One region of the Klebsiella sp. R445 genome, then DNA from elsewhere that is predicted to be linked to it. Evidence: predicted binding sites of a transcription regulator. Region 1 holds the regulator's gene; the other holds the start of a gene.
The links. The regulator LexA, encoded in region 1, represses DNA repair genes until DNA is damaged. The targets are predictions, from matches to a motif close to TNCTGTATGTACATACAGNA.
Positions count from the first base shown of each region.

Region 2: the regulator LexA is predicted to act here: its motif matches at 1,667-1,686, upstream of uvrB (excinuclease ABC subunit UvrB).

Region 1 covers NZ_CP180446.1:2,849,109-2,854,652, forward strand. Annotated here, with positions in the region: gene zur (zinc uptake transcriptional repressor Zur) at 1-291, shown strand, start outside; gene ACMYSN_RS13335 (CsbD family protein) at 384-593, opposite strand; gene dinF (MATE family efflux transporter) at 731-2,047, opposite strand; gene lexA (transcriptional repressor LexA) at 2,116-2,724, opposite strand; gene ACMYSN_RS13350 (diacylglycerol kinase) at 2,862-3,230, opposite strand; gene plsB (glycerol-3-phosphate acyltransferase) at 3,360-5,544, shown strand, end outside.
Region 2 covers NZ_CP180446.1:1,567,043-1,572,586, reverse strand. Annotated here, with positions in the region: gene bioD (ATP-dependent dethiobiotin synthetase BioD) at 1-375, shown strand, start outside; gene ACMYSN_RS07280 (ABC transporter ATP-binding protein) at 317-1,039, opposite strand; gene uvrB (excinuclease ABC subunit UvrB) at 1,776-3,797, shown strand; gene pmrB (sensor histidine kinase) at 4,017-5,126, opposite strand; gene pmrA (two-component system response regulator PmrA) at 5,131-5,544, opposite strand, start outside.

The sequences.
Region 1 (5,544 bases):
GTGCATAAGGTTGAATCAACCAACAGCTACGTGCTGTGCCATCTGATCGATCAGCCGACCCATACCTCCGCGATGTTTATCTGCGATCGCTGCGGCGTGGTGAAAGAAGAGTGTGCCGAAGGGCTGGAAGATATTATGCATACCCTGGCTGCCAGAATGGGCTTCGCGCTGCGTCATAACGTGATTGAAGCACATGGTCTGTGTGCCGGCTGCGTCGAAGTCGAAGCCTGTAGTACACCGGGGCACTGCCAGCATGACCACACGATTCTGATTAAAAAGAAAGCCCGCTAAGGCTTGCGCCAGAGCGGGAATCAGGGTTGTCGGTACCTCCGTGTACCGCACGGGCAGGCAATAACAAAGGGTCAGAACACTGATGTGCCCCGCTACCAGCGGTGGCCGTTTTTACGTTCCCAGTCAGACACTTCTTTCTCGGCCTGATCTTTGGCAAATCCGTAACGTTCCTGGATTTTACCCACCAGCTGGTCACGCTTACCTTCAATGACCGTCATGTCATCATCGGTGAGCTTACCCCATTGTTCTTTCGCTTTACCTTTCAACTGTTTCCAGTTACCGCCGATTTCGTCTTTGTTCATCATTCAGTCCTCATCGTTCGGTGGGTTAACAGCCCGCTGCGTGCCGGACATAACGTTAACTATAGTTAAGAATTCTGGGTTTAATTTATTATTCGGAATCTTTAACCACCTACATGACAAAAACCGCGACAAAACCATTATGAAAACCAGGTGCCGCGCTGCCAGTGTCGCCGCCAGATCAGCGCCAGCGACAGGCCGCGCAGCGCAAGGAAGACCGCCAGCGCCAGCCACAGTCCATGGTTCCCGAGAACCGGTAGCGTCAACAGAGTCAGGGCAAACCCTGCCGCCGCCACCGCCATGCTGTTACGCATCTCAGCTCCCCGCGTCGCCCCGATAAACATGCCATCCAGCAGATAGCACCACACGCCAATTACCGGCAGAATCACCTGCCAGATCAGATAGCGGTCGGCCAGCTGCTGCAGCGAAGGGATCGAGGTTAACAGCGCGATAATGTACGGCCCCGCCACGGCGTAGATCGCCGCAAATATCAGCGCCACCATTCCCGACTGACGGCAGGCCGCCCGCCAGACCTCAAGCAACTGACTGCCATCTCGCGCGCCATAGGCCTGCCCGGAGTGGGCTTCGACGGCGTAGGCAAACCCATCCAGCGCATAGGCGGTGAAGGTCAGCATGGTCATCAGGAGGGCGTTGACGGCGACGATATCGCCCCCGAGACGAGCCCCGAAAACGGTCACCGCCCCGAAGCACAGCTGCAGCAGTAAGGAGCGCAGCATGATATCGCGGTTTAATGCCAGCAGCCGTCGCACATCCCCGCGCCAGGCATTCTTCAGTATGCTGAAGGACACGCCACGCAGCACCAGCACGTGCCTTGCCATCAATAGCCCGATGATAAAGGTGGCGTATTCAGCGACCACCGTCGCCAGCGCGGCCCCCTGCACGTTCATGTGCAGGCCCATCACCAGCCACAGGTCGAGGACAATATTCAGCAGGTTGCCAACCACCAGCAGGATCACCGGCGCGCGGGCATACTGCACGCCCAGCAGCCAGCCAAGCAGCACCAGGTTTGCCAGCGAGGCCGGAGCGCTAAGCCAACGAATATCCAGGAAGCGTTGTGCCTGTTCCAGAACCGCCTGATTGCCGCCCACGATATGCAACGCCAGGTCGATCAGCGGTGCCCGGAACAGGACAATCATCAGGCCGGCCCCTAAGGCCAGCCCCAATGGCTGCACCAACGCCCGCGCCAGACGGAGGGGGTCTTTTGCGCCAAAGGCCTGAGCCGTCAGCCCGGTGGTGCTCATCCGCAGGAAAAGCAGCAGCATGAAAAGGAAACTGGTGGTCGTGGCACCCACCGCGACGCCGCCGAGATAAACCGGGCTGTCGAGGTGGCCGATAACGGCGGTATCAACCAGACCCAGCAGCGGGACGGTGATATTGGAGAAAATCATGGGTAGCGCCAGGCGCCACAGGGCTTTATCAGCGGCGTGAAAGAGCATAGGAAAGAGCCTGACTGAGAGAAGACAGCGCAGCATCATCCATCAGACGATGCTGCGTGGTGAAGGTGTTACAGCCACTCTCCGTTGCGGATCACGCCAACGGCCAGCCCTTCAATAGTGAAATTTTGTTCGCGCAGATTCACCACGATCGGTGAAAACTCGCTGTTTTCTGGCAGGAGTTCGACGATGTTGCCCTGTTTTTTAAGGCGTTTAACCGTCACTTCTTCGTCGATACGCGCCACGACAACCTGGCCATTACGCACATCCTGCGTTTTATGCACTGCCAGCAGATCGCCGTCGAGGATACCGATATCTTTCATCGACATACCGCTAACGCGCAGCAGGAAATCGGCATTCGGCTTGAACATCGCCGGGTCGACCTGGAAATGGCCTTCGATATGCTGCTGAGCCAGCAGCGGCTCACCGGCGGCCACGCGGCCGATCAGCGGCAGACCGGGTTCTTCTTCCGTCAGCAGACGAATACCGCGGGAGGCACCAGAGATAATCTCGATTGCGCCTTTACGGGCCAGCGCTTTCAGGTGCTCTTCCGCCGCGTTCGGAGAACGGAACCCCAAGCGCTGAGCAATTTCCGCACGCGTCGGCGGCATGCCCGTCTGGCTGATATGATCCCGAATGAGATCAAACACCTCTTGCTGCCTGGTCGTTAACGCTTTCATCCCGCCCCCTGGGTGTATATACAGTTATGCTGTGAGTATATACAGTTAACGGTGATTTTGGAATCAAATTTCACACAAAAATCAGGAGATACTTTCCATTTTTGCGCAGCCGATCGCCCATCACGCCTGGCGACGAATTAATGGTAATGCGCCCACAGCAAAAGCCCCCAGGTGATCAGCGCGATCGCGATAGCCAACAGTACCGCCGCGGACCCCATATCTTTCGCGCGCCCTGACAGTTCATGGTGTTCCGGGCCAATACGGTCCACCACCGCCTCAATCGCGCTATTAATAATTTCGACTATCATCACTAACAGGACCGAGCCGATCAGCAGCACACGGGTGATAGCGTCAACGTCCAGCCAGCAGGCGATCGCCACGGCAATAATCGCGGCGACGCCTTCCTGACGAAAGGCGGCCTCATTTATCCATGCCGCACGGAACCCTTTCCAGGAATAACCTGCCGCTTTAATAATTCGGGTTAACCCAGTGGTATTATTGGCCATCAAAAGAACCTTTTTATGTAAATGACGTCAATGAGTGTACGCGTTTGCCGTGTGGCAACGGAAATTTTGCGCGCTTTCTGTTATTCTTGCCGCGCATTTGCATGATTAACCAGAGGCTTCACATCGTTTATGTCCGGCTGGCAACGAATTTACTATAAATTACTGAATTTACCATTACGGGTGCTGGTAAAAAGCAAGTCTATTCCCGCAGAACCTGCTCAGGAATTAGGGCTGGATACCTCGCGTCCTATTATGTATGTCCTGCCTTATAACTCGAAGGCAGACCTGCTGACGCTGCGCGCCCAGTGCCTCGAGCACGATTTACCTGACCCGCTCGAACCGCTGGAAATCGACGGTGCTCTGCTGCCGCGCTACGTCTTCATCCACGGCGGCCCGCGTGTATTCACCTATTACACGCCGAAAGAAGAGTCCATCAAGCTGTTCCACGACTACCTGGATCTGCACCGTAACCATCCTGACCTGGACGTGCAAATGGTGCCGGTGTCGGTGATGTTCGGCCGCGCGCCAGGACGTGAGAAAGGCGAAGTGAACCCGCCGCTGCGCATGCTGAACGGCATTCAGAAATTCTTCGCCGTGCTGTGGCTGGGACGTGACAGCTTTGTCCGCTTCTCCCCGCCGGTGTCGCTGCGCAGAATGGCTACCGAGCACGGTACCGATAAAATTATCGCCCAGAAACTGGCACGTGTCGCGCGTATGCACTTCGCCCGCCAGCGTCTGGCGGCCGTCGGCCCGCGCCTGCCCGCGCGTCAGGACCTGTTCAACAAGCTGCTGGCCTCAAAAGCCATCGCCCGTGCGGTGGAAGATGAAGCGCGCAGCAAGAAAATCTCCCACGAGAAAGCACAGCAGAACGCCGTCGCGCTGATGGAAGAGATCGCGGCTAACTTCTCCTACGAGATGATTCGCCTGACCGACCGCGTGCTCGGGTTTACCTGGAACCGTCTGTATCAGGGGATCAATGTCCATAACGCCGAGCGCGTGCGTCAGCTGGCGCATGAAGGGCACGAAATTGTCTACGTGCCGTGTCACCGTAGCCATATGGACTACCTGCTGCTCTCCTACGTGCTGTATCACCAGGGTCTGGTGCCGCCGCACATCGCCGCCGGTATCAACCTGAACTTCTGGCCAGCAGGCCCGATATTCCGTCGTGGTGGCGCCTTCTTTATTCGCCGTACCTTTAAGGGCAATAAGCTCTATTCCACGGTGTTCCGCGAATATCTCGGCGAGCTGTTCAGCCGCGGTTACTCGGTTGAGTACTTCGTGGAGGGCGGGCGTTCCCGTACCGGCCGTCTGCTGGATCCGAAAACCGGCACCCTGTCGATGACCATCCAGGCCATGCTGCGCGGTGGGACTCGTCCGATTACGCTGGTACCGATCTACATCGGCTACGAGCACGTCATGGAAGTGGGAACTTACGCCAAAGAGCTGCGCGGCGCGACCAAAGAAAAAGAGAGTCTGCCACAGATGCTCCGTGGTCTGAGCAAGCTGCGTAACCTCGGTCAGGGCTATGTGAACTTCGGTGAACCGCTGCCGCTGATGACCTACCTGAACCAGCATGTTCCGGAATGGCGCGAATCCATCGACCCGATTGAGGCCGTACGCCCATCGTGGCTGACGCCGACGGTGAACAACATTGCCTCCGATCTGATGGTGCGCATCAACAACGCCGGCGCGGCGAACGCCATGAACCTGTGCTGCACCGCGCTGCTGGCCTCTCGTCAGCGTTCACTGACCCGCGAACAGCTGACGCAACAGCTGGAATGCTACCTCGATCTGCTGCGTAACGTCCCGTACTCCCCGGACGCGACCACGCCGACGGCTACCGCCAGTGAGCTTATCGACCACGCGCTGAAGATGAACAAGTTCGAAGTCGAGAAAGACACCATCGGCGACATCATCATTCTGCCGCGCGAGCAGGCGGTGCTGATGACCTACTACCGCAACAACATCGCGCATATGCTGATGCTGCCGTCGCTGCTGGCGGCGATTATCACTCAGCATCGTCGCATCAGTCGTGCGGAAGTGCTGCGTCATGTTGAGATGTTCTATCCGCTGCTGAAGGCTGAGCTGTTCCTGCGCTGGGAGAAATCCGAGCTGGCGGGCGTGCTTGATGCGCTGACGGCGGAAATGCAGCGTCAGGGGCTGATTGTCCTGAAAGACGATGAGATCAGTATCAACCCTTCTCACTCTCGTTCCCTGCAGCTGCTGGCCGCAGGCGCGCGTGAAACGCTCCAGCGTTATGCCATTACCTTCTGGCTGCTGAGCGCGAACCCGTCGATTAACCGCAGTTCACTGG
Region 2 (5,544 bases), 1.3 Mb from region 1:
GGCGCTGGCGGCTGGTTCACACCGCTTTCCCCCACGTTGAGCTTTGCCGACTGGGTGCGCGATGAGCAACTGCCAGTCATTCTGGTGGTCGGCATCAAACTGGGGTGCATCAACCATGCGCTGCTCACCGCCCAGGCGGTACGCCAGGCAGGGCTGCCGCTGGTCGGCTGGATCGCCAACGATATCCAGCCGCCGGGCAGGCGCCATGTCGAATATCTGGCGACCCTGAAACGCCTGCTGCCGACGCCGTTTTTGGGAGAGATCCCGTGGCTTACGGACGCCGCGCAGCGCGACGACCTCGGGCAGTATATTGACCTTAACGCGCTGGATCGGGCGTCATCCATTGCGCCAGCAGCGGTTCATCCAGCTGAATAACGCTGCCTTGCGCCACGTTACGCCCACGGTGTAGCAGGCAAAAGCGATCCGCCACCCGGCGAATAAACGGCAGGTGCTGCTCCGCGAGCAGCACCGTTAAGCCGATATCGCGGTTCAGACGCACCAGTAAATCCCCCAGTTTATGCATGAAGTGCTGGCCGCTGCCGCGTGATGGTTCATCGAGAATCAGCAGGCGCGGCTGGACAATCAGCGCTCTGGCCAGCGCCAGCTGGTACTGGTCATCCTCTGTCAGCATCGCGCCTTTATGCTGGCGCTGGCCGTACAGGTCGGGAAACAAATCGTAAATCTCACCCTTCACCACCGCACCGGGATTGCCGCCGGCAGCCAGCGCAATATGCAGATTATCTTCCACGCTGAGCTGCGAAAAAATTCGCTTGTCCTGTGGCACATAGCCGATACCGATAATCGCCCGGGATTGCGCGGAGAGCGGCGTGATATCGCAGGGCGGCGAACCGATCTCTTGCCAGGTCATACTGCCGCTGGCGACCGGGAGATGGCCGGTAATACAGTTAATGAGCGTGGTTTTCCCCATTCCCTGAAGTCCCATCACACAGGTGCACTCGCCGGACCGTAGTTCAAGGTCGACATTCCATAGTGTGTGCTGGCTTCCGTAGTACTGATTGACTGCGCGTAGACTCAACATAGACGTTTTCTCCTTTTCGGGGATAGTGAGCGACATGAAGATTCTGCAAATCTCTTGCCAGGAAAAAGATGTTCCGGTTTTTTCTGTCAGAACAGGTATCACAGGCCATGACGGCGGCGGGGCAACGAGACGGTTGCACTTTCCCGGTGCTAAAGCGCATGAAAAATGGTGCAGAAAGCAACAAAAAGGCAGGCCTCTTTAGCTGATAAATATCAAAAATAATTCGATAATTTTTTTTAGGCGCTGGTTTTTGACGGTCGGTCGATTTCGGCGGGGTGGCAGTGGTCAAGGCCTGCAGACACTTATCCACTATTCCTGTGGATAACCTTGTGTATTAGAGTTAGAGAACTTGCGGTAAGCTAGAGATTACGCGGCCTGCGGCTGAATTGGCGCGAAACCCATCTTTTGTTTAATATCATTAAAAATCAATTGGTTGAATAAAAGCAATGGCTGTAAGGAAAGTGTCACCTGCTGCCATAAAAGATTCATTACCTTGCTTGACAAATGTTAAATGATAAATTTTTCTGGGGATAACCCTACTGTCTGGCGGATTATTCTGCAAGATGGTCAGCTTTCACCCCAAAATGAGTCATCTTCCCACCGCGGTGAGCATAAACAATAATGTGGTACTGTTTTTATGTACAGTATTATTTATTGGCAAAAGCTGGTGTGAAGGGTAGAATTAAACACCTGCCGCATACCACCAGGCGTACCATCCTTCTTCAGGGCCAGACATATGAGTAAAACGTTCACGCTGCATTCCCCATTCCGTCCCTCTGGTGACCAGCCGGAAGCCATCCGGCGTCTGGAAGAGGGGCTGGAAGATGGCCTGGCGCATCAAACCCTGCTGGGGGTAACCGGGTCGGGTAAGACCTTCACCATCGCTAACGTTATTGCCGATCTCCAGCGCCCAACCATGGTGCTGGCGCCGAACAAAACGCTGGCAGCGCAGCTGTATGGTGAAATGAAAGAGTTCTTCCCGGAAAACGCGGTGGAGTATTTCGTCTCCTACTACGATTATTATCAGCCAGAAGCCTACGTGCCGAGCTCTGACACCTTCATTGAGAAAGACGCGTCGGTGAACGAACACATCGAACAGATGCGTCTCTCGGCGACCAAGGCGCTGCTTGAGCGGCGCGATGTCGTGGTGGTGGCGTCGGTATCGGCCATTTACGGCCTGGGCGATCCGGATCTCTACCTGAAGATGATGCTGCACCTGACCACCGGGATGCTCATCGACCAGCGGGCGATTTTGCGTCGCCTGGCAGAGCTGCAGTACACCCGCAACGATCAGGCCTTCCAGCGCGGCACCTTCCGGGTGCGCGGCGAAGTGATTGACGTTTTCCCGGCGGAATCAGACGACGTTGCGTTGCGGATCGAACTGTTTGACGAAGAGGTCGAGCGGCTGTCGCTGTTCGACCCGCTCACCGGCCAGGTTGAATCCACCATCCCGCGCTTTACCATCTACCCAAAAACGCACTACGTTACGCCGCGTGAGCGCATTGTACAGGCGATGGAAGAGATCAAAGTCGAGCTGGCGGAAAGGCGCAAAGTGCTGCTGGACAACAATAAGCTGCTGGAAGAGCAGCGGCTGTCGCAGCGCACGCAGTTTGACCTCGAGATGATGAACGAGCTGGGGTACTGCTCCGGTATCGAAAACTACTCGCGCTATCTCTCCGGACGTGGCCCGGGTGAGCCACCGCCAACGTTGTTCGATTACCTGCCGGCGGACGGGTTGCTGGTTATCGACGAATCCCACGTCACCATCCCGCAAATTGGCGGTATGTATCGTGGGGACCGGGCGCGTAAAGAGACCCTCGTGGAGTACGGCTTCCGACTGCCTTCCGCGCTGGATAACCGCCCGATGAAATTTGAAGAGTTTGAGGCGCTGGCGCCGCAGACTATCTATGTGTCGGCAACGCCTGGGCCATACGAGCTGGAAAAATCCGGTGATGAAGTGGTCGATCAGGTGGTACGTCCGACCGGGTTGCTGGATCCCATCATTGAAGTGCGTCCGGTGGCCACTCAGGTCGATGACCTGCTGTCAGAAATTCGTACCCGGGTGGTCATCAACGAACGTGTGCTGGTGACCACCCTGACCAAACGCATGGCGGAAGACCTGACGGAGTATCTCGAAGAGCACGGCGAGCGCGTGCGCTACCTGCACTCGGATATCGACACCGTGGAGCGCATGGAAATCATCCGCGACCTGCGACTGGGCGAGTTTGACGTACTGGTGGGGATCAACCTGCTGCGTGAAGGGCTGGATATGCCGGAAGTCTCACTGGTGGCGATCCTCGATGCCGACAAAGAAGGTTTCCTGCGTTCCGAGCGCTCGCTGATTCAGACCATTGGCCGTGCGGCGCGTAATATCAACGGTAAAGCGATTCTGTATGGCGACAAGATCACCGCCTCGATGGCGAAAGCCATCAGCGAAACGGAGCGTCGTCGTGAGAAACAGCAGCGCTATAACGAAGAGCATGGTATTACCCCGCAGGGGCTGAATAAAAAAGTGGTCGATATTCTGGCGCTAGGCAGCAACATCGCTAAGACCAAAGCCAAAGGGCGCGGCAAATCACGTTCGCCGGTGGAGGCAGATACCCCGGAAGTGGTGCTGACGCCGAAAGCGCTCCAGCAGAAAATTCACGAGCTGGAAGGGCTGATGATGCAGCACGCGCAGAACCTCGAGTTCGAAGAGGCGGCGCAGATTCGCGACCAGCTGCATCAGCTGCGCGAGCTGTTTATTGCCGCTTCGTAACCTGGATTGCGGAAATCACCGCGCCGGACCGGCAGTACAGCGTGACGTCGCGCTGATTTTTTACCTTTCGTGCTGCATTTACTGGCTGGCTTAATGTCAGCTTAATCTTGCCAGGCGACACTATCCCCATTCTGATGAGGATAGTGTCATGCAAAAATCAAACTTCCGTGAATACCTGGCCGTGACCTGCGCGTTTATCGTGGTGGTCGCCTTTTTCCATCAGTGGGTTTTGACCTTCTGACGCGACAGCGCGGGAAACTGGATCCAGCCCCGTACGCCAGGGCCTGGCTGGCGGTTATGTAAAAAGAACTGGGCATCGTGCAACTGGACGATGCGCGTCACAATACTTAACCCCAGGCCAATCCCGCCAAAGCGGCTGTCCATGCGGACAAACGCTTTGCTCAGCTCACCGCTTTTCGCTTCATCAATCCCCGGCCCCTGATCTTCCACCGCAATAACCGGCGTGGCGCCCGCCTGAATTGAGATTCTGACCACCGACTCTGTCGGGCTGTAGCGATGGGCATTTTCCACCAGATTACGCAGCGCCACCCGCAGCAACGTCGCGTCGCCGGAGACAATCACGTCCTCACAGCCACTCTCAGACAGGCAGACGACTTCCAGCCTTTGCTGGCGTTGTTCGAGCATGGTCTCCAGCTCGTCACGAACCGGTTCAATCACATCTTCGCGCAGCGCAACACGCTGGTAGCTACCGGCGGAAAACGACTGACCAACACGGGCCAGCTGCAACAGCTGCGAAATGCTGTTGGTCATCAGGTCCAGACGTTGGATCAGCGGCGTCACCTCGACGTTGTGTGCCCTGGCCATCAGCTCCAGGTGCAGGCGCAGACCGGCTAACGGCGTGCGCAGCTCATGGGCAACATCGGCGGTGAACAGCCGTTCACGGTCGAGCGTCAGGTTCAATCGGGACACCAGCTGATTGATGGCCGTCGTCACTGCCGTCACTTCCGGCACCGACTCCGTCAAGGTGATGGGCTGCAGGTTGTCCGGGGTGCGGCTTTCGAGTTCACACTGCAGCGTCGACAGCGGACGGGTGATCTTTCTCACCGCCAGCATGCTGATGTACAGCGCCAGGCCGACGATCAGCAGGCTGGGGATCAGTAAGCTGGCAACCGCTTCGCGCACTTCGTGCTCGACGTGCTTCTGGTTGTTATGCCCTTCAATGGCGCTCGCCACCAGCAGCTGGATCTGCTCTTTGCTTTCATGCCACAGCCAGAAGACGCTGATCAGCTGGCAGACCACCAGAATGGCGCCAATGGTCAGCAGCAGACGATGACGCATCGTCCAGTTTTCACTATTGAACAGTGCCATGGCGTTATTCCGTCTCTGATTGCTTCACCAGCATATAGCCAAATCCCCGGACCGTACGAATACGGGCCTTGCCGACTTTATCGCGCAGGTTATGGATATGCACCTCCAGCGTGTTGGTGGCCGGCTCGTTGTCCCAGCTGTAGATATCGTTGTAGAGAATTTCGCGGTGCACCGGGCTACCCGCTTTCATCATCAGGCGTGAGAGCAGGGCATACTCTTTCGGCGTCAGATCCAGCGCATTATCCCCCAGCCAGACCTGGCGACGGGTGATGTTCAGCCGCAGATCGCCGACGGACATCTCATTGTCGCCCTGGTTATTATGGCGGCGGAGCAAGGCGCGGATGCGGGCATTCAGCTCCTCCAGGGCGAACGGTTTCACCAGGTAGTCATCTGCCCCGGTATCGAGACCGCTAATCCG